DNA from 2 places in the Streptomyces sichuanensis genome. Region 2 is predicted to be linked to the other one. Evidence: riboswitches for the same ligand, from Rfam matches in the RefSeq annotation. Region 2 holds a riboswitch; the other holds the start of a gene.
The links. A riboswitch is a leader RNA that binds a small molecule or an ion and turns the genes downstream of it on or off. The one in region 2 is predicted to bind glycine.
Positions count from the first base shown of each region.

Region 1: it holds a riboswitch for glycine, as region 2 does, so the genes downstream of both, gcvP (aminomethyl-transferring glycine dehydrogenase) here and gcvT (glycine cleavage system aminomethyltransferase GcvT) in region 2, are expected to answer to the same signal.

Region 1 is NZ_JAIXMK010000026.1:81,431-91,529, reverse strand. It holds gene LE181_RS32635 (FHA domain-containing protein) at 1-11, shown strand, start outside; gene ftsR (transcriptional regulator FtsR) at 54-842, shown strand; gene LE181_RS11130 (bifunctional nuclease family protein) at 894-1,367, shown strand; gene LE181_RS11125 (MerR family transcriptional regulator) at 1,578-2,225, shown strand; gene LE181_RS11120 (DNA polymerase IV) at 2,316-3,758, shown strand; gene LE181_RS11115 (PRC-barrel domain-containing protein) at 3,662-4,051, opposite strand; glycine riboswitch at 4,177-4,302, shown strand; gene gcvP (aminomethyl-transferring glycine dehydrogenase) at 4,492-7,377, shown strand; gene LE181_RS11105 (DUF5999 family protein) at 7,513-7,719, opposite strand; gene LE181_RS11100 (hypothetical protein) at 8,034-8,621, opposite strand; gene LE181_RS11095 (glutamate-cysteine ligase family protein) at 9,104-10,099, shown strand, end outside.
Region 2 is NZ_JAIXMK010000061.1:46,634-56,732, reverse strand. It holds gene LE181_RS18760 (enoyl-CoA hydratase/isomerase family protein) at 1-657, shown strand, start outside; gene LE181_RS18755 (ATP-binding protein) at 935-1,438, shown strand; gene LE181_RS18750 (N-acetylmuramoyl-L-alanine amidase) at 1,658-2,233, shown strand; gene LE181_RS18745 (EF-hand domain-containing protein) at 2,272-2,484, shown strand; gene LE181_RS18740 (hypothetical protein) at 2,514-2,825, opposite strand; gene LE181_RS18735 (L-serine ammonia-lyase) at 2,915-4,297, opposite strand; gene glyA (serine hydroxymethyltransferase) at 4,552-5,814, opposite strand; gene gcvH (glycine cleavage system protein GcvH) at 5,849-6,229, opposite strand; gene gcvT (glycine cleavage system aminomethyltransferase GcvT) at 6,318-7,433, opposite strand; glycine riboswitch at 7,580-7,676, opposite strand; gene LE181_RS18715 (AAA family ATPase) at 7,761-8,474, shown strand; gene LE181_RS18710 (enhanced serine sensitivity protein SseB) at 8,710-9,492, shown strand; gene LE181_RS18705 (enhanced serine sensitivity protein SseB C-terminal domain-containing protein) at 9,565-10,099, shown strand, end outside.

The sequences.
Region 1 (10,099 bases), on a different contig from region 2:
GGGGCATCTGACCCTCTCCCGGACGCCGTCCGGGTGCACTCCAGGGAAGGGCCATGCTTCGAACACCGTCGGGCGGTACCGGATCTTCCGGTGCCGCCGCTGCGGAAGGCCGGCTGGTGAGCATCGGCACGGTGCTCAACCTGCTGCGCGAGGAGTTCCCCGAGGTCACCATCTCCAAGATCAGGTTCCTGGAGGCGGAGGGTCTGGTCGAGCCGCAGCGCACGCCCTCCGGATACCGCAAGTTCAGCACGGACGACGTGGAGCGGCTCGGGCACGTCCTGCGGATGCAGCGCGACCACTACCTGCCGCTCAAGGTCATCCGCGAGCAGCTGGACGCCCTGGCCCGGGGTGAGCGGGTCCAGCTCCCCGCCCCCGCCCAGCCCCGCGACGCGCTCGACGCGCTCGGCCTCCTGGAGGCCCCTGAGGGCCCGCAGGAGGCCGACGGGGTCCCGAGCGGCCAGGAGGGCCGCACGACCGCCCGCATCGGCAGGACGGAGCTCCTGGCCACCGCGGGCGTCACGGAGGGCGAGCTGGCCGAGTGGGAGTCCTACGGCCTGCTCTGTGCCCACCCGGACGGCGGATTCGACGCCGATTCCGTCACGATCGCGCGGCTGGTCGCGGACCTGGGCGGATACGGTCTGGAACCGCGCCACCTGCGCGCCGTGAAGGCCGCCGCCGACCGCGAGGCCGGACTTATCGAACAGGTGATCGCGCCGCTGCGCAGGCACCGCAACCCGCAGACCAGGGCGCATGCCGAGGCCACCGCGAAGGAGCTGGCCACCCTGGCCGTGCGGCTCCACGCCGCCCTCGTGCGGGCCGCCCTGCACCCCCGGGGACAGTGACGCACAGTGCCCGACTACCCAAACCTGCCGGGCACGTCCTAGGGTTGCTGTGTGAACGAGCTCGATGTCGTGGGTGTCCGGGTGGAAATGCCCTCCAACCAGCCGATCGTGCTCCTGCGTGAAGTGGGAGGCGACCGTTACCTCCCGATCTGGATCGGGCCGGGGGAGGCGACGGCGATCGCCTTCGCCCAGCAGGGCATGGCCCCTGCCCGCCCGCTGACCCACGACCTGTTCAAGGACGTGCTGGAGGCGGTGGGGCAGCAGCTCGCGGAGGTCCGCATCACGGACCTGCGCGAGGGCGTGTTCTACGCGGAGCTCGTCTTCGCCAGCGGGGTGGAGGTCAGCGCGAGGCCGTCCGACGCCATAGCGCTTGCGCTGCGCACCGGTACGCCGATCTACGGCAGCGACGGTGTGCTGGACGACGCGGGGATCGCCATCCCGGACGAGCAGGAGGACGAAGTGGAGAAGTTCCGCGAGTTCCTCGACCAGATCTCGCCCGAGGACTTCGGCAGCAGCAACCAGTGAGCGCGTCCGCTGCCGGAGGGCGCCGTGAGGGCGGTACCCGGCCGTGCCACGGGGGCGCCCGGGGGGCCATTCGAGTAGCCTTTCCCGCTACCTGGACACGTAAAACCACTCTCAGGGTGATTATCACTCGGCGTGCCGAGTGTGGCGATCGTTGACGCACCCCGAGCGACTGCCTACCGTCGAGAAGGCAGGTCAAGGACGGAGGTCGGCGTGAGAAGCACGGGCGACGGTACGGCGGTTGGCGGTCCGTATCCGCTGCATGGGGGAGCGGTCGAACCAGTGCCCCGCTATTCCGCTACGGCGGCGGTCACCACTCCGCGGGGGAGCGATTCCGACGGTCCCGACGGCTCCGGCTCCCGGGGCTCGGACGGCATCGGATACCGGGGGCCGACGGCATGCGCGGCGGCGGGCATCACTTACCGGCAGCTGGACTACTGGGCGCGCACGGGCCTCGTGGAGCCCAGCGTCCGGCCCGCGTACGGCTCGGGCAGCCAGCGGCTCTACAGCTTCCGGGACGTCGTCGTCCTGAAGATCGTCAAGCGGCTGCTGGACACCGGGGTCTCCCTGCAGAACATCCGCACGGCCGTGCAGCACCTGAGCACGCGCGGCATGGCCGACCTGGCGCAGATGACGCTCATGAGCGACGGCGCCACGGTCTACGAGTGCACGTCGCCCGACGAGGTCGTCGACCTCCTCCAGGGCGGACAGGGCGTCTTCGGGATCGCGGTCGGCGTCGTCTGGCGCGACGTCGAGAGCGCCCTGGCGCAGCTGCACGGCGAGCGCGTGGACACCGGTGAGACGCTCATCGGCCACAACCCCGCCGACGAGCTCGCGCGGCGCCGCAACCGCGCCGGCTGACCCCGCGCCCCCTCCGGCAGCACCGCGCCGGGCGGGGCGCTCCATCGCTGGTCAGTGCGATTGTCAGTGGTGTGCGGCAGCATCTGTCGTGTGAGAGGTGCACCGACGATTCTGCATCTGGACATGGACGCCTTCTACGCTTCGGTGGAGCAGGCGGCCAAGCCCAGCCTGCGCGGGAAGCCCGTGGTGGTCGGCGGGGTCGGCCCGCGGGGCGTCGTGGCCACGGCCTCGTACGAGGCGCGCGTCTTCGGCGTCCACTCCGCCATGGCGACCGCCCAGGCCCGGCGGCTGTGCCCCAACGCCGCCTACCTCACCCCCCGGTTCAGCCTGTACCAGCAGATCAGCCAGGTGGTCATGGGGCTGCTGGGGCAGCTGTCGCCGCTGGTGGAGCCCCTGAGCCTCGACGAGGCGTTCGTCGACCTCGAAGCGGGTGGCGTCGAGCCCTCGTCGGCGGCCGTCAGGGCCGTGGGGGAGCGGCTGCGGCGGGACATCACGGCGGTCACGGGGCTCACGGCCTCGGTGGGGCTGGCGGGCTCCAAGATGCTCGCCAAGATCGCTTCGGAGGGCGCCAAGCCCGACGGTCTCCTGCTCATCGAGCCCGGCACCGAGCTGGACCTGCTCGGCCCGATGTCGGTGCGCGCCATCCCCGGCGTCGGCCCCGCCACCGCCGAGACCCTGCGCCGGGCCGGGATCACCACCGTGGCGGAGACGGCCGGCGCCGGCGAGGACGAGCTGGTGCGGCTGCTCGGCAGGGCCCACGGCGCGGGCCTGTACGCGCTGGCCACCGGCCACGACGACCGCCCCGTCGTCGCCGAGCGCGACGCCAAGTCCGTCTCGGTCGAGGACACCTTCGCCGAGGACGTCACCGACCGCACCCGCGTCCAGCTGGAGCTCGCCCGCCTCGCCGACCGGTGCGTCCAGCGGCTGCGCGGCGCCGGGCGCTCCGGGCGCACGGTCGTCATCAAGGTCCGGCGCTACGACTTCTCGACGCTGACCCGCTCCGAGACGCTGCGCGGGCCCACGGACGACCCGGCGGTCGTCCGCGAGGCGGCCGCCCGGCTGCTCGACGGCGTCGACACCACCGCAGGCGTGAGGCTGCTCGGCGTGGGTGTCTCCGGCCTCGCCGACTACACCCAGGAGGACCTCTTCGCCCAGGCGGCCGGCGAGGCCGCACAGGGCACCGGGAGCGAGCTGCAGGAGGCCGCCGAGCCGCAGGAGCCGGCCGGCGCCGCCGGGCAGCCCCGGCGGTGGCTGCCCGGGGCGGACGTCCTGCACGCCGAGTACGGGGCGGGCTGGGTCCAGGGCAGCGGCGTCGGCCGGGTCACCGTCCGCTTCGAGCAGCCCTGGTCCGCGCCCGGCCGGGTCCGCACGTTCAGCGTCGACGACCCCGACCTCACCCCGGGCGAGCCCCTGCCGCTCGTGCGCGACGAAGCCGCTCAGCCCCCGGCCTTACCGGGCTCCTTCGCCGACGGCGGGGCGGGCGTTCCCGGCGGTGAGCCGGTGGCGTCCGGTGCCGGGAGGGCGAGCCCGTAGTGGTGGTAGAGCTGCATCTCCTGCTCGGGCGAGAGGTGCCGGCCCACCCCGAAGCCCGGCGCCTGCCGGATCAACGACCGCTCGTAGGGGATGCGCAGCACGTCGTCCTCCACGCGGCTCGGCTCCAGCGGCACGAAGGCGTCCCGGCCGAAGAGGCCGGTGCGCACGGCCGCCCACTCCGGTTCCCCGGTCACGTCGTCGAGGTACACCTCGTCCACGGTGCCGATCTTGATGCCGTTGCGGTCGAGGGCCTTGCGGCCGATCAGGCTCCGGGGATCGATGTCGGTCTGCACGTTTCCTCCCGTGGGTCGTCCTGGTCGCCCGAGCCGCCCCGGGAACCACGAAAGTGCACAAACCGGGAACCGGCCACTCGGGAGATCCGCCCGGAAAGGCACGCTGGTAGGCTGGCGATTGGCCGCAGACCCGTGCGGGAGAGTCCTCCACCAAGACCCAGTCCGGACACCGGACGCAGGGCCCTGGCGGGAGGCGCCGAAGGAGCAAATCCTCCCCGGAATCTCTCAGGCACATGTACCGCACAGGCGAGGTCACTCTGGAAAGCAGGGCGGGCCCCGGTCAGGCACGAACGCCGAGCCCTTCCTCACCGACGGTGAAAGCCGGGCCGTAGTGCGTGGCCCGGTGAAGCTCTCAGGTTGAGATGACAGAGGGGGAGGCCGTCCGGGTACCCGCGCCGTGGTACCCCTCGCAGGTCGTGACGACCAGGAGGCCCCCGCAGATGTCAGCCCACCGCAGCTCCCTTTCCGACCTGGAACGTGGCACGCCCTTCGAGGCCCGCCACATCGGCCCCGACGGCGAGGCCCAGGCGAAGATGCTCGCCCAGGTCGGCTTCGGCTCGCTCGACGAACTCACCGCCGCCGCCGTGCCGGCCGTGATCAGCAGCACCGAGGCCCTGGCCCTGCCCGACGCCCGCACCGAGGCCGAGGTCCTCGCCGAGCTGCGCACCCTCGCAGACCGCAACCAGGTCCTCGCCCCCATGATCGGCCTCGGCTACCACGGCACGTTCACCCCGCCGGTGATCCTGCGCAACGTCATGGAGAACCCCGCCTGGTACACGGCCTACACGCCGTACCAGCCCGAGATCTCCCAGGGCCGGCTGGAGGCGCTCCTCAACTTCCAGACCGTCGTCGCCGAGCTGACCGGACTGCCGACCTCCGGCGCCTCCCTCCTCGACGAGGGCACCGCGGCGGCCGAGGCGATGTCGCTCTCCCGCCGCGTCGGCAAGGTCAAGAACGGCGTCTTCCTCGTCGACGCCGACGCCCTGCCGCAGACGGTAGCCGTCATACAGACGCGGGCCGAGCCCACCGGCGTCGAGGTCGTCGTCGCCGACCTCTCCGCGGGCATCCCCGCCGACATCGCCGAGCGCGGCGTCTTCGGCGTCCTGCTGCAGTACCCCGGCGCCTCCGGCGCCGTGCGTGACCTGCGCCCGGTCATCGAGCAGGCCCACGGCCTCGGCGCGATCGTCACCGTCGCCGCCGACCTGCTCGCCCTGACGCTGCTCACCCCGCCCGGCGAGCTCGGCGCCGACATCGCCGTCGGCACCAGCCAGCGCTTCGGCGTCCCCATGGGCTTCGGCGGCCCGCACGCCGGCTACATGGCCGTCCGCGACCAGTACGCCCGCAGCCTCCCCGGCCGCCTCGTCGGCGTCTCCGTCGACGCCGACGGCAACAAGGCGTACCGCCTCGCCCTGCAGACCCGCGAGCAGCACATCCGCCGCGAGAAGGCCACCAGCAACATCTGCACCGCGCAGGTGCTCCTCGCCGTCATGGCCGGCATGTACGCCGTCTACCACGGCCCCGAGGGCCTCGCCGCGATCGCCCGCCGCACCCACCGCTACGCCACCCTCCTCGCCGAGGGCCTGCGCGGCGCCGGAGTCGAGATCGTCCACGGCGCGTACTTCGACACCCTCACCGCGCGCGTCCCCGGCCGCGCCGCCGAGGTCGTCGCCGCCGCCCGCGAGCTGGGCGTCAACCTGCGGCTGACCGACGCCGACCACGTCGGCATCGCCTGCGACGAGACCACCACCCGGGCCCAGGTGGCGTCGGTGTGGTCGGCCTTCGGCGCCGAGGCCGACATCGAGGCGCTCGACGCGGTGGTCGAGGACGCCCTCCCCGAGGGCCTGCTGCGCTCCGGCGAGTACCTCACGCACCCGGTCTTCCACCAGCACCGCTCCGAGACCGCCATGCTGCGCTACCTGCGCCGCCTCGCCGACCGGGACTACGCGCTGGACCGCGGCATGATCCCCCTCGGCTCCTGCACCATGAAGCTCAACGCCACCACCGAGATGGAGCCGGTCACCTGGCCCGAGTTCGGCGCGCTGCACCCCTTCGCGCCGGTCGAGCAGGCCGCGGGCTACCGCACGCTCATCACGGAGCTGGAGGAGCGCCTCGCCGAGGTCACCGGGTACGACAAGGTCTCCCTCCAGCCGAACGCCGGCTCGCAGGGCGAGCTCGCGGGCCTGCTGGCCGTCCGCGCCTACCACCGCGCCAACGGCGACGACCAGCGCACCGTCTGCCTCATCCCGTCCTCCGCGCACGGCACCAACGCCGCCAGCGCCGTGATGGCCGGCATGAAGGTCGTCGTGGTCAAGACCGCGGACGACGGCGAGGTCGACGCCGACGACCTGCGCGCCAAGATCGAGCAGTACCGCGACGAGCTGTCCGTGCTGATGATCACCTACCCGTCGACGCACGGCGTCTTCGAGGAGCACGTCGCCGACATCTGCGCGGCCGTCCACGAGGCCGGCGGTCAGGTCTACGTCGACGGCGCGAACCTCAACGCGCTGGTGGGCGTGGCCAAGCCGGGCCACTTCGGCGGCGACGTCTCGCACCTGAACCTGCACAAGACCTTCTGCATCCCGCACGGCGGCGGTGGCCCCGGCGTCGGCCCGGTCGCCGTCCGCGCCCACCTCGCCCCGTACCTGCCCAACCACCCGCTGCAGCCCACCGCCGGGCCGGCCACGGGCGTCGGGCCGATCTCGGCCGCGCCGTGGGGCTCCGCCGGCATCCTGCCGATCTCCTGGGCCTACGTGCGCCTGATGGGTGGCGAGGGCCTCAAGCGCGCCACCCAGGTCGCCGTCCTCGGCGCCAACTACATCGCCAAGCGCCTGGAGCCGCACTACCCGGTGCTCTACACCGGCCCCAACGGCCTGGTCGCCCACGAGTGCATCGTGGACCTGCGGCCGCTGACCAAGGCGACCGGGGTGAGCGTCGACGACGTCGCCAAGCGCCTGATCGACTACGGCTTCCACGCGCCGACCATGTCCTTCCCCGTCGCCGGCACGCTGATGATCGAGCCGACGGAGAGCGAGGACCTCGCCGAGCTGGACCGTTTCTGCGAGGCGATGATCGCCATCCGCGCCGAGATCGACAAGGTCGGCTCGGGGGAGTGGGACAAGGACGACAACGCGCTGCGGAACGCCCCGCACACCGCCGCCTCGGTGGCCGGCGTCTGGGAGCACCCCTACAGCCGTGAGGAGGCCGTCTTCCCGGCCGGGGTGTCGGCCGCCGACAAGTACTGGCCGCCGGTGCGCCGTGTCGACGGTGCCTTCGGCGACCGCAACCTCGTCTGCTCCTGCCCGCCGCTGGAGGATTACGACGGCTGACGCGCCTGACGCGTGGCCCCCTGACAGGGGTCGGGGCCGGTTCGGCGTTCGCGCCGGGCCGGCCCCTTCATGTGTGCGTGTTCGTGTGCGCGTGCTCAGGTGTCCGTGTGCGTCCTGTGCAGGACGTGCGCCGCACTAGGCGGCGGTCACCACATGGTCGGTGCCGAGCGACCGGTGCGGGGCGATGATCTGCCCGTCCGGCAGCAGCTCACCGGTGTCCTCGAAGCAGAGGACGCCGTTGCACAGCAGGCTCCATCCCTGCTCCGGGTAGGTGGCCACCAAGTGGGCCGCCTCCCGGTCGCTGGAGTCGGCTGACGGGCACGTGGGCTGGTGCTGGCACATGGAAGGGATCTTTCGCTCTGATGTGGTGGCTGTCCTGCGGCTCGATGCGGTGGTCATGCCGCCCCCCGTTTGAATACGTCGTCGGTCCCAGTGTTGCCCTACGGGCCTGATTCCGCAGGGATTTACCGGTGACGCTCCTCACAGGAGGATGACGCATCACCCGTGCGGGCGGTTGCCTCCAACTCGCCGGTCCCTTTGGGGGGTTCGGGATGGCCGTAACGGGCTAGTCCGTAGGGGTGAGGGGTGGGGACAGCGGTGCGCCCCGCGACTCCCCTGGCTCCAGGGGGCGCGGGGCGCATGACCGTGCGCGTGACTCAGGCGGTCGCCTTGAGCTGCGGGCCGGGGGTCAGCCGGAGGGTGATCACGGGCAGCAGATCGCTGACGCGGTGCGGGCGGTGGGCGGCGATGCCCGGCGGCGCGGGGGCCAGTGGTACGAGGAGGTCGCCCGGAGCGAACAGTTCTGACGAGGCGTCGGCCGTGATGTCGGCGTGCAGCCACAGGGTGAGCATGTAGAGCTCCGGCACCGACAACAGGCGCGGCTGGTACGGCGTCGGCAGCGCCTCGGCCTGGTGCAGGGCCCGCTCGGTGGACGCCAGGTAGGGGCCTTCGAAGAAGTGCGAGAAGGCCCAGCCGTCGGGCGTGAGCATCGCCTCGCCGGCGGCCACCGCCCGGCCGCCTCCCCGGATGAGGAAACGCCAGCCCGTCAGGCGGGTGCGCGGTGCCCCGCCCCGCGGACCGACCCGCTCCAGGACGTGCACCGGCAAGGGGAGTTCGGGGGTGAGTGGCGTCCCGGCGGACCTCAGGGACGGCGTGCGGGCCTCACGGACGGCGGTGGGGGAACCGAGGGCCGTGCGGACGCTGCGGAGGGCAGGCGCGGGGGCAGGGGGGACATGCAGGGGCATGGTGGGTCGCCTCTCGCTTCGGAGACACGGTGGAGCTGGGCAGGTGCGACGACGCTGTCGGCGTGCGGGGGTCAGAGGGGGGCCGGGACCGACTCCGGGGCGCCTACTCTCTGCCTCATTCCGGAGTTTATACGACACGTGTTCACATGGTGTTTCGTCTAGCTGTCGCCGGTATTTCCGACAAGGGGAAATCAGGGCCCGCCCACGAGGGGGATTTCGGTGTTTTTGTGACAGGGTCATACCCATGACCTCGGCCTCTGCAACACAAACGGTAGGCCGGATCTGATCGATGTTTATGCCCAGCGCATTGTCCCGCGCCCCGGTTCTCACTTCATGCCGATGGAATGTGCCGGAGTGCGCTCGGCGAGAGCCTAGCGGGTATGCGGGCGCCGTGATGCGTTATCGATCGCGTCGTCTGGGCATCATCGACCGTGACAAGGCGGTCGGCGCCGTGGGCGACCCGCATGAGGAGGGACGCTTGAATGGGTGAGAAGGTCGTGGCCGTGGGGTTCGACCTCGCCGACCGGCAGCACCACCGGAACAAGCTCCGGCAGTGTCTGGAAGGGCTGGCGAGGCTGCTGGAGGAGAAGCGGTTCGACCGCCCGCGGAATCTCATGGGGCTGGAGATCGAGCTGAATCTCGCGGGCTCGGACGGCATGCCGAGCATGGTGAATGCAGAGGTGCTCGAACGCATCGCGAGTCATGATTTCCAGACCGAACTCGGGCAGTTCAACCTGGAAGTGAACATTGTCCCCCACCGGCTCGCGGGAAGGGTTCTCGACCAGCTCGCCGAGGAGCTTCGGACCGGCCTGTCCTACGCCGACCGCAGGGCCATGGAAGTCGATTCGGGAATCGTCATGATCGGCATTCTGCCGACACTCACGAGTGGCGACCTGGTGTCCGCCAACCTCTCCGACGCCGACCGTTACTTCCTGCTCAACGACCAGGTCGTGGCCGCCCGCGGCGAGGAATTCACCATCGACATCGCCGGCGTCGAACGGCTCACCTGCACCGCCCGGTCGATCACCCCCGAGGCCGCCTGCACCTCCGTACAGCTGCACCTCCAGGTCACTCCGGGCCGGTTCGCGGCCGTATGGAACGCAGCCCAGGCCGTCGCGGGCGTCCAGATAGCCGTCGGCGCCAACTCGCCGTTCCTCTTCGGCCGCGAGCTGTGGCGCGAGTCCCGGCCACCGCTGTTCGTCCAGTCCACCGACACCCGGCCGCCCGAGCTCCAGGTCCAGGGCGTCCGGCCGCGCACCTGGTTCGGGGAGCGCTGGATCAGCTCCGCCTACGAGCTGTTCGAGGAGAACCTGCGCTTCTTCCCGCCCCTGCTGCCCATCTCCAGCGACGAGGACCCCCTGCGCGTCCTGGACGAGGGCGGCGTGCCGATGCTGCACGAGCTCACCCTGCACAACGGCACCGTCTACCGCTGGAACCGCCCCGTCTACGGAGTCGCCGACGGCGTCCCCCACCTGCGG
Region 2 (10,099 bases):
GAGCTGACCCACCGCGACGACGTCCGGGCCGTGGTCGTCTGGGGCGGGGAGAAGGTGTTCGCGGCCGGCGCGGACATCAAGGAGATGCGGAACATGGACCACGCCGCCATGGTGGCGCGGTCGCGCGGGCTGCAGGACTCCTTCACCGCCGTCGCGCGCATCCCCAAGCCCGTGGTCGCCGCCGTCACCGGCTACGCCCTGGGCGGCGGCTGCGAGCTCGCGCTCTGCGCCGACTTCCGGATCGCGGCCGACAACGCCAAGCTCGGCCAGCCCGAGATCCTGCTGGGCCTCATCCCGGGCGCGGGCGGCACCCAGCGGCTCGCCCGCCTCGTCGGCCCGTCCAAGGCCAAGGACCTCATCTTCACGGGCCGTCAGGTCACGGCGGACGAGGCGCTCGCCATCGGCCTCGTCGACCGGGTGGTCCCGGCGGCGGAGGTGTACGAGCAGGCGCACGCCTGGGCGGCCCGGCTCGCCGCCGGCCCCGCCATCGCGCTGCGCGCGGCCAAGGAGGCGGTGGACACCGGCCTCGAAACCGACATCGACACCGGGCTCGCCATCGAGCGCAACTGGTTCGCGGGGCTGTTCGCCACCGAGGACCGGGAGATCGGTATGCGCAGCTTCGTGGAGGACGGTCCCGGCAAGGCCAAGTTCGTCTGAGTCGCGGGGCATTGCCCCGGAGCGCCCGGAAGGGTTCCCTCCGGGGATTGCCACTTGTGGGGGAATTCCGCCGGGTGCGCGCGACGCCGGGAACGGCCTGTCGCCGGGCCCCCGGCGATCTCCCCCGGGCCGGAGGTCGCTGCAGGTCAATCCCCGTTTTCCGGGTGGACTACGGCCAGTGGCATATGTCGCCGGAGGGCGCCGGAGCCTCACGCTCCGCTGCATCGAATCCCACCGTTCCCCTCCCTGACGGCTGGATGACGGCCATGATGGGGGCATGGCGGGCCTGGAGGGAACGGAGCAGCCACGGCAGCGGGTCGGCACGGCCCCTGCGCGGTGGACCCCGATGGTTGAGGACGAACTGGCGCTGAAGGCGCTCGAACTGAGCGGCAATCCGGGCCTCGGCGAGGTCAGGCTGCCCTCCCGCCCGCACTCCGCGGTGGCCGCCCGGCGGCTGACCCAGACCGTGGTGCTGCGCCACTGGGGGCTCCCGCCCCAGGTGGCCGAGCACGCGGTGCTGCTGGTCTCCGAGCTCGTGGGCAACGCCGTGCGCCACACCGGCGCCCGCTTCTTCGGGCTGCGCATGCTGCGCCGGCGCGGCTGGCTGCGGATGGAGCTGCGCGATCCCTCACGGGGCCTGCCGTGCCTGCTGCCGGTGCGGGAGACGGACGTCAGCGGGCGGGGGCTGTTCCTCGTCGACAAGCTCTCGGACCGGTGGGGCGTCGACCTGCTGGCGCGCGGCAAGACCACCTGGTTCGAGATGCGCGTGGTGGACCGGTGACGGCCGTACGAAGAAGCCCCCATCCGTCGTCGTGACGACGTGGCGGGGGCCTCTTCGTACGGCCGCGGAAGATTGGGGTGTGCTCCGCGGCGGTGATGACGACCTGGCCCGGGTCAATGGGGGTCGCTGCCGTCGACTATGTCACGCGCGGTACGCGAGGGCCAAAGTGAGACCTCTGTAATCCAAGGTGAGCTGCGCCACTGACCTTGTATTCAATGCATGGATCCGGGGAAATTCTTATCTTTATGCAAGGCGGTCGGTGCCCTTGCGGAGGCGACGGTAGCGGGTTGTGATGTCCTCGTGACGAGCGCCCCGTACCCGCCCACCCACTGGATACCGGCCAGCACCGGTAACTACACGGCCTCCGGCCGCCCCGGTGCGTACCCGGTCGACCGCGTCGTGATCCATGTGACCGAGGAGACCTTCCCGGACGCGATGAGGATCTTCAAGGACCCGCGCTCCAGGGTCTCCGCCCACTACATGGTCGCTTCCGCCGACGGTTACATCGGCCAGTTCGTCCGCGAACGGGACATCGCCTGGCACGCGGGCAACTGGCGGTACAACACCGTCAGCATCGGCATCGAGCACGAGGGCTGGATCCACCGCCCCGAGTACTTCACCGACGCCCTCTACCGGGCCTCCGCGCGGCTCACCTCCGCCGTCTGCGCCCGCTACGGCATCCCGCCGACCCGCGAGCACATCGTCGGCCACAGCGAAGTGCCCGGATCCACCCACGCGGACCCCGGTCCGCACTGGGACTGGGACCGTTATCTGGAGCTCGTGACCGGGGGCTAGTCTGTGCCGGTCAACGAAGCACACAAGGGGAGGCCCATATGGCTGACATGGACGCTGCGCGCACTGCTTTCGCCCGTTTCGACGTGGACGGCGACGGCTTCATCACGGCCGCCGAGTACAAGAGCGTGATGGCTCAGCTCGGCGACCACAACGTCACCGAGACGGTGGCCCAGGCCATCATCAACAAGAAGGACGGCAACGGCGACGGCGTGCTGTCCTTCGACGAGTTCTGGGCCTCCCTGAACCACTGACGGGCCGTGTTACGGACCGGGCCGCCGGGTCAGCGCCAGCCCCGCCGCTGTGCGCCGGCCCGTCGCCGCCGGTCGTTGCACAGCAGGCACCGGCCCCAGCCCTGCGGCAGCGGGTCGTCCTTGTCCCCGTAGAGGGGATCCACGGGCCCCCGCGGGTGCTCCGCGCAGCCCGTGGCGCCTATCCCCGCGCCCAGCGCGTTCGCGGCCGTCAGTGCCCGGCGCAGGGCGTCCAGCAGCTGGTCCGCCTCGTGCGGGGCGGGGGCTGCGGCGTCGAGGGAGAAGGCGATGTCCGAGGCGGTGTTGAGCGCGCTCTGGAGTTCGCGCAGGTCTGCGTAACTCATGCTCGCGAGCGTACGCGGCACCACTGACAACGGAAACGGCCTCCCCGCCCGGTGGGCGGGAAGGCCGCTTGAGTACCGGTGTCAGGCCCTCAGCACTCGATGACGTTGACGGCCAGGCCGCCGCGCGCCGTCTCCTTGTACTTGACCTTCATGTCGGCGCCCGTCTCCTTCATGGTCTTGATGACCTTGTCGAGGGACACGTGGTGCCGGCCGTCGCCGCGCAGGGCCATGCGGGCGGCGGTGACGGCCTTGGCCGCGGCCATGCCGTTGCGCTCGATGCAGGGGATCTGCACCAGGCCGCCGACCGGGTCGCAGGTCAGGCCCAGGTTGTGCTCCATGCCGATCTCGGCGGCGTTCTCGACCTGCTCCGGGGTGCCGCCCATGACCTCGGCGAGACCGCCGGAGGCCATCGAGCAGGCGGAGCCGACCTCGCCCTGGCAGCCGACCTCGGCGCCGGAGATCGAGGCGTTCTCCTTGAAGAGCATGCCGATGGCGCCCGCGGCGAGCAGGAAGCGCACGACGCCCTCCTCGTCCGCACCCGGCACGAAGTTCATGTAGTAGTGCAGGACGGCCGGGATGATGCCCGCGGCGCCGTTGGTCGGGGCGGTGACGACCCGGCCGCCGGCCGCGTTCTCCTCGTTGACGGCCATGGCGTAGACCGTGATCCACTCCATCGCGCGGGCCTGGGCGTCGCCCTCGGCGCGCAGCTGGCGGGCGGTGCTGGCGGCGCGGCGGCGGACCTTCAGGCCACCGGGCAGGATGCCCTCGCGGGACATGCCGCGGGTCACGCAGCCCTGCATCACGCGCCAGATCTCCAGGAGGCCCTCACGGATCTCCGTCTCCGTGCGCCACGCCTTCTCGTTCTCCATCATCATCGCGGAGATCGACAGGCCGGACTCGCGGGACATGCGCAGCAGCTCGTCACCGGTGCGGAAGGGGTACTTCAGCACCGTGTCGTCCAGGACGATCCGGTCCGCGCCCACCGCGTCCTCGTCGACGACGAAGCCGCCGCCGACCGAGTAGTAGGTCTTCTCCAGCAGCGGGGCGCCGCTCTCGTCGTAGGCGAAGAGGGTCATGCCGTTCGCGTGGTACGGCAGGGACCGGCGGCGGTGCAGGATCAGCTGGGACGACTCGTCGAAGTCGATCTCGTGGTCGGAGCCGATCTCGGCGCCGAGCAGCCGCAGCCGCTTGCTGGTGCGGATGCGCTCGACCTCGTCGTCGGCGGTCTCCACGTCGACGGTCCGGGGCGAGTGGCCCTCCAGGCCGAGCAGCACGGCCTTGGGCGTGCCGTGGCCGTGGCCGGTGGCGCCGAGGGAGCCGAAGAGCTCCGCCCGCACGGCGGTGGTCTGGGCCAGCAGGCCGTCCTTCTTCAGGCGGCCCACGAACATGCGGGCGGCGCGCATGGGGCCGACCGTGTGGGAGCTGGACGGGCCTATGCCGATCGAGAAGAGATCGAATACGGAGATGGCCACGGTGGCAGCTCCTCTGGGTCGGTGGTACGGGGTGGTACGAGGGGTGGTGCAGGGCGCCCGCGAGGTGGTGCGGGGCACCGCGCCCACCTCTCAGTGTGCGCGATGCGGGGGGCTTGCCGCGGTGGCCCATCTCACGCGGGCCACGGCAGCCGGTGCCGCGGCCCCGCGGGACCCCGGTCGCGGTGCGGGGCACCGGCCCACTCAAGGAGTGTGCCCGGTGCCCCGTACCGGCCGGTGAATCCCGCGCTGCGGTCCTACTTCAGGCCGGGGTACAGCGGGTGCTTCGCCGCCAGGGCGGTGACGCGGCCGCGCAGCGCCTCGGCGTCGAAGCCCGGCTTGAGGGCCTCGGCGATGATGTCGGCGACCTCACGGAAGTCCTCCGCGCGGAAGCCGCGCGTCGCCAGCGCCGGGGTGCCGATCCGCAGGCCCGAGGTGACCATCGGGGGGCGCGGGTCGTTCGGGATGGCGTTGCGGTTGACCGTGATCCCGACCTCGTGGAGGCGGTCCTCGGCCTGCTGGCCGTCCAGCTCGGAGTTGCGCAGGTCCACCAGGACCAGGTGCACGTCCGTGCCGCCGGACAGGACCGAGACGCCCACCTCGGCGACGTCGGCCTGCACCAGGCGCTCGGCCAGGATCTTCGCGCCCTCCAGCGTACGCTGCTGGCGCTCCTTGAACTCCTCGCTCGCCGCGACCTTGAAGCTGACGGCCTTGGCCGCGATCACGTGCTCCAGCGGGCCGCCCTGCTGACCGGGGAAGACCGCGGAGTTGATCTTCTTGGCCAGCTCGGCCGTGGAGAGGATCACACCGCCGCGCGGACCGCCGAGGGTCTTGTGCGTGGTGGTGGTGACGACGTGCGCGTGCGGCACCGGGGAGGGGTGCAGCCCGGCGGCGACGAGGCCCGCGAAGTGGGCCATGTCGACCATCAGGTACGCGCCGACCTCGTCGGCGATCCGGCGGAAGGCCGCGAAGTCCAGCTGGCGCGGGTAGGCGGACCAGCCGGCGACGATCAGCTTCGGGCGGTGCTCCTTGGCGAGGCGCTCGACCTCCTCCATGTCGACCAGGTTGGTCTGCTCGTCGACGTGGTACGCGACCACGTTGTAGAGCTTGCCGGAGAAGTTGATCTTCATGCCGTGGGTCAGGTGCCCGCCGTGGGCGAGGTTCAGACCCAGGATGGTGTCGCCGGGGCTGAGCAGGGCGAACATCGCGGCCGCATTGGCCTGCGCGCCGGAGTGCGGCTGCACGTTGGCGTGCTCGGCGCCGAAGAGCGCCTTGATGCGGTCGATCGCGATCTGCTCGACGACGTCGACGTGCTCGCAACCGCCGTAGTAGCGGCGGCCCGGGTAGCCCTCGGCGTACTTGTTGGTGAGGACCGAGCCCTGGGCCTCCATGACCGCGACCGGAGCGAAGTTCTCCGACGCGATCATTTCGAGGGTGGACTGCTGGCGGTGGAGTTCGGCGTCGACAGCGGCGGCGACGTCGGGGTCGAGCTCATGGAGGGAGCTGTTGAGAAGCGACATGAGTTCTTCCTGGGCAGGGAGGGGACGGGCGGGGTCAGCCTGCGGAGAAGGCCGTGTACTCGTCGGCGGTCAGCAGGTCCGCCGGCTCGTCCGTGATCTTCACCTTGAACAGCCAGCCGCCCTCGAAGGGGGCGGTATTCACCAGCGAGGGGTCGGCCACGACGTCCTGGTTGGCCTCGACGACCTCGCCCGTGACGGGGGCGTAGAGGTCGCTGACCGACTTGGTCGACTCCAGCTCACCACAGGTCTCGCCCGCGGTGACCGTGTCACCGACGGCCGGGAGCTGGGCGTAGACGACGTCACCGAGCGCGTTGGCCGCGAACTCGGTGATGCCGACGGTCGCCACGCCGTCCGCGTCGGTGGCCGACAGCCACTCGTGCTCCTTGGAGTAACGCAGCTGCTGGGGGTTGCTCATGGCTAGATTCTCCTGTACGCGCGTGAGTGCTTGTGCAAGGGGTCTTGACAGGTGGGATGAGGGAGTCTCAGGGATCTTCCCGATCCGCTCAGCGGTCCCGCTTGTAGAAGGGCAGGGCGACGACCTCGTACGGCTCGTGGCTGCCGCGGATGTCCACCGATACACCCTCCGTGCCCGGTGCGGCGTGCGCCGCGTCGACGTAGGCGATCGCGATCGGCTTGCCGAGGGTGGGGGAGGGGGCGCCCGAGGTGACCTCGCCGACGACCTCGCCGGCGACGGTGACCGGGTAGCCGGCGCGCGGCACGCGGCGGCCGGTGGCGATCAGGCCGACCAGCTTGCGCGGCGGGGCCGTCTCGGCGCGCTCGGCCGCGGCGGCCAGGGCCTCGCGGCCCACGAAGTCGCCGGCCTTGTCGAACTTCACGACCCGGCCCAGACCCGCGTCGAACGGCGTCGTCGCGGTCGTCAGCTCGTGCCCGTACAGCGGCATGCCCGCCTCCAGGCGCAGCGTGTCGCGGCAGGAGAGCCCACAGGGCACCAGGCCGGCGTCCGCGCCCGCCTCGGTCAGCGCCTGCCACAGCTTCTCGGCGTCGCCGGGGGCGACGAACAGCTCGAAGCCGTCCTCGCCGGTGTAGCCGGTGCGGGCGATCAGCGCGGGCACGCCCGCGACGGTGCCCGGCAGGCCCGCGTAGTACTTCAGGCCGTCCAGGTCCGCGTCGGTGACGGACTTCAGGATGGCGGGGGAGGCCGGGCCCTGCACGGCGATCAGCGCGTAGTTCTCGCGGTCGTCGCGGACCTCGGTGTCGAAGCCGGCGGCGCGCTCGGTCAGCGCGTCCAGCACCACCTGCGCGTTGGAGGCGTTGGCGACGACCATGTACTCCTGCTCGCCCAGGCGGTAGACGATCAGGTCGTCGAGGATGCCGCCCTCGGCGTTGCAGATCATGGTGTAGCGGGCGCGGCCGACGGCCAGCGCCGAGAGGTTGCCCACCAGGGCGTGATCCAGGGCCTGCCCGGCCTGCGGGCCCGTAAGGGTGATCTCTCCCATGTGGGAGAGGTCGAAGAGACCGGCACGGGTGCGCACGGCGACGTGTTCGTCGCGCTCGCTCCCGTACCGCAGGGGCATGTCCCAGCCCGCGAAGTCGGTCATGGTCGCGCCCAGCGAGCGGTGCAGGGCGTCGAGTGCGGTATGGCGGGGGGCTTCGGTCATGGTCAGGCTCCCGGACACGAGTCGGAGGTCGGCCTCCCCATCTGTCATCGGAACCTGAGAGGTTCACCGGGAGACCCCGCAGGGGTTCCCGGCTTGCACCTTGGGTGGGGCCGCCGCACGAAACGGTGCCCGCTTTTCAGATCTGCCTCACCCGCGCGGTACGGGGCCTGAGAGATTCAAGGGAGGAACTTGCTCCTTCGGCGCCCGGTGCCGAAGGCACCAGGACTCTCCCGCGCGGATTCGAGCGGCCGGTATGCAGTTGATAGACATGCCGTTGGCGCGCACATCATTGCACGTACGAGCGTGCGACGGACTGCCCACCGCCCCATGAATTGGATTACCTTTCCTTTGCATTCCGTGGGTAGGGGGCAGTCGACGGACGGGGGAGGGAAGGCGATCACGGTGCCGACGGACGTCCAGGGGGAAGTGCCGGCGCCCGCCGCGGCCCGGCCGCGGAGCGGCGTGCTGGACCTGCGGGGGGCCGGCCGCACCGAGCTGCGGTACCCGCTCGGTGATCTGCTCGTCGTCTCCGGGCTGCCCGGCAGCGGCAAGTCCACGCTGATCCGGCGGGCCGTCGCCGCGGCCGACGGGAGAGGCACCACCGTCCACCGCGTGGACTCCCAGGACTCCCGCGACCGCATCGAACGCCACACTCCGCCCTGGGTGCCCTACGCGCTCTACCGCCCGCTCGTGCGCCTGGCCCACTACGCCGCCCTGCGGCGCGCGCTGCGCTCGGACGCCAGCGTCGTGGTGCACGACTGCGGCGAGAACGGCTGGGTGCGCGCCTGGCTCGCGCACGACGCCCGGCGCCGCGGCGGCTCCGTCCACGTGCTGCTGCTCGCCGTCGAGCCGCACACCGCGCTCGCCGGCCAGGCCGCCCGGGGCCGCACCGTCTCCCGCCACGCCTTCGCCCGCCACCGCCGCGCGATGACCCGCCTGCTGGCGGCCACCGCCGCCGGCCGCGTCCCCCCGGGCGCCGCCTCCGCCACCCTCCTCGACCGCCCCGCCGCCGACGCCCTGCACACCATCGCCTTCGGCTAGGGCGTGTCCGATGGGTCGGTGCCGGCCCCGCGGCGTCTGGTGCGGTGGATCGCAAGGCGGAGCATCTCCCGCGTACTGGGCGTACTCGGGTGATGCGACAACGCGGCGAGGTGCCGTGCCAGGCGTCGTGGGGTCTGTGCCGGCCCATCGGACATGCCCTGGACCTGCCCCCGACGGGGAGGGGACCCAGCCGTTAAGGTGCGGGTTGCGTGGTGATCGGTCGGCATGGGGACAGGTGAACGTGGCCGAGGAATACGGATGGGGCCCGGGCCGGGGCGGTGCGGCCACGGCGTGGCCCGTCAACGAGCTCGAAGAGGTGCTCGCCGCGTCCGTCGGCGTGCCCGGCTCCGGCGCCCGCATCGTGGAGGTGCTCGGCCGCAGCAGCCTGTGGATCCCGCTGCCGGCCGGCGGCGGCAACGACAGCCCCGACCTCGACCTGCCCACCCTGGAGCTGGACGGCGCCGCCTACGTGCCGGTGTTCAGCTCCCACGAGCAGTTCCTGCGCGTCGCCGGGGACCGGATGCCCTTCGCCGTGGCCCCCGCCGTGGAGTTCGCCCGCGGCCTGCCCCCACAGGTGGGCATCGCGGTCAACCCGGACGGCGAGGTCGCCGTGCCCCTGCCGCCGCCCGCCGTCGCCGAGCTGTGCCGGGCCGGCCGCACGGTCCTGGACGGCGACGCCACCGGCGGCCGGGTGCGCCTGTTCGAGCCGGACTGGCAGGAGGACCCGACCGCCTTCCTGGCCGCCGCCGGCCGGGAGTTCGCGGCCGCCGGCGTCGTACGGACCGCGCGCCGCACCCTGGCCAGCGTGGAGGGCGGCGCCCCGGCGCTGTTCATCGGCGTGGAGCTGGACCTGCCCGACCCGCCGAGCCGCGCCGCGGCCGTGGAGGCCCTCGGCCGGGCGCTCGCCGCGGAGCCCGTGGCCTGGCCCGTCCAGATGGTCTTCCTCGACGTCGCGCACGACCCCGTCGGCGACTGGACGCGCGACCGCGTGCGTCCGTTCTACGACCGTGACCTGTGACAGCTCTCATGCCCGCCGCCGCGGGCTCGTAAGCTGGTGGGAACAGACGGCCAAGAGAAGAGGCGGACCCAGGTGAGCGCGGGCGCGGAGAGCGGCGTGGAGCAGGTGCTGCGCCAGGTGGCGCCCGGCCGGTACGACACGTACGAGGCACTGTTGGGCGCCCTCGCCGAGGGCCGGGTCTGGATGCTGCTGTGGCACGGTCAGGCCGGCTCGCCCGACGCCCAGTACGGCAACATGGAGGTCGACGGCCTCGGCTACGCCCCCTGTGTGACCTCCGCCCAGGAGCTCGCCGCCAGCGGCTGGAACCGCGCCCACGAGGTGGTCTCCGGCCGGGACATCGCCGCCTCGCTCTACCCCGACCGCTGGGGCCTGTGGCTCAACCCGCACGCCCCCGGCGGCGGCGTCGGCATCCCCTGGGCCGACCTGCGCCGGATCACCGCCGGCCTGGACCGGCTGCCCGCCGGCCCGCTGCGGCTCAGCGAACCGGCCGTGGACATTCCGCAGTTCTACGCCCTGCTGGGGCAGAACGCCCACCGCACGCCCGCCGTCCGCGCCCTGCGCCGCGTCTGGGTGCAGCCCGCCCTGGGCACGCCGTACCTGGCCATCG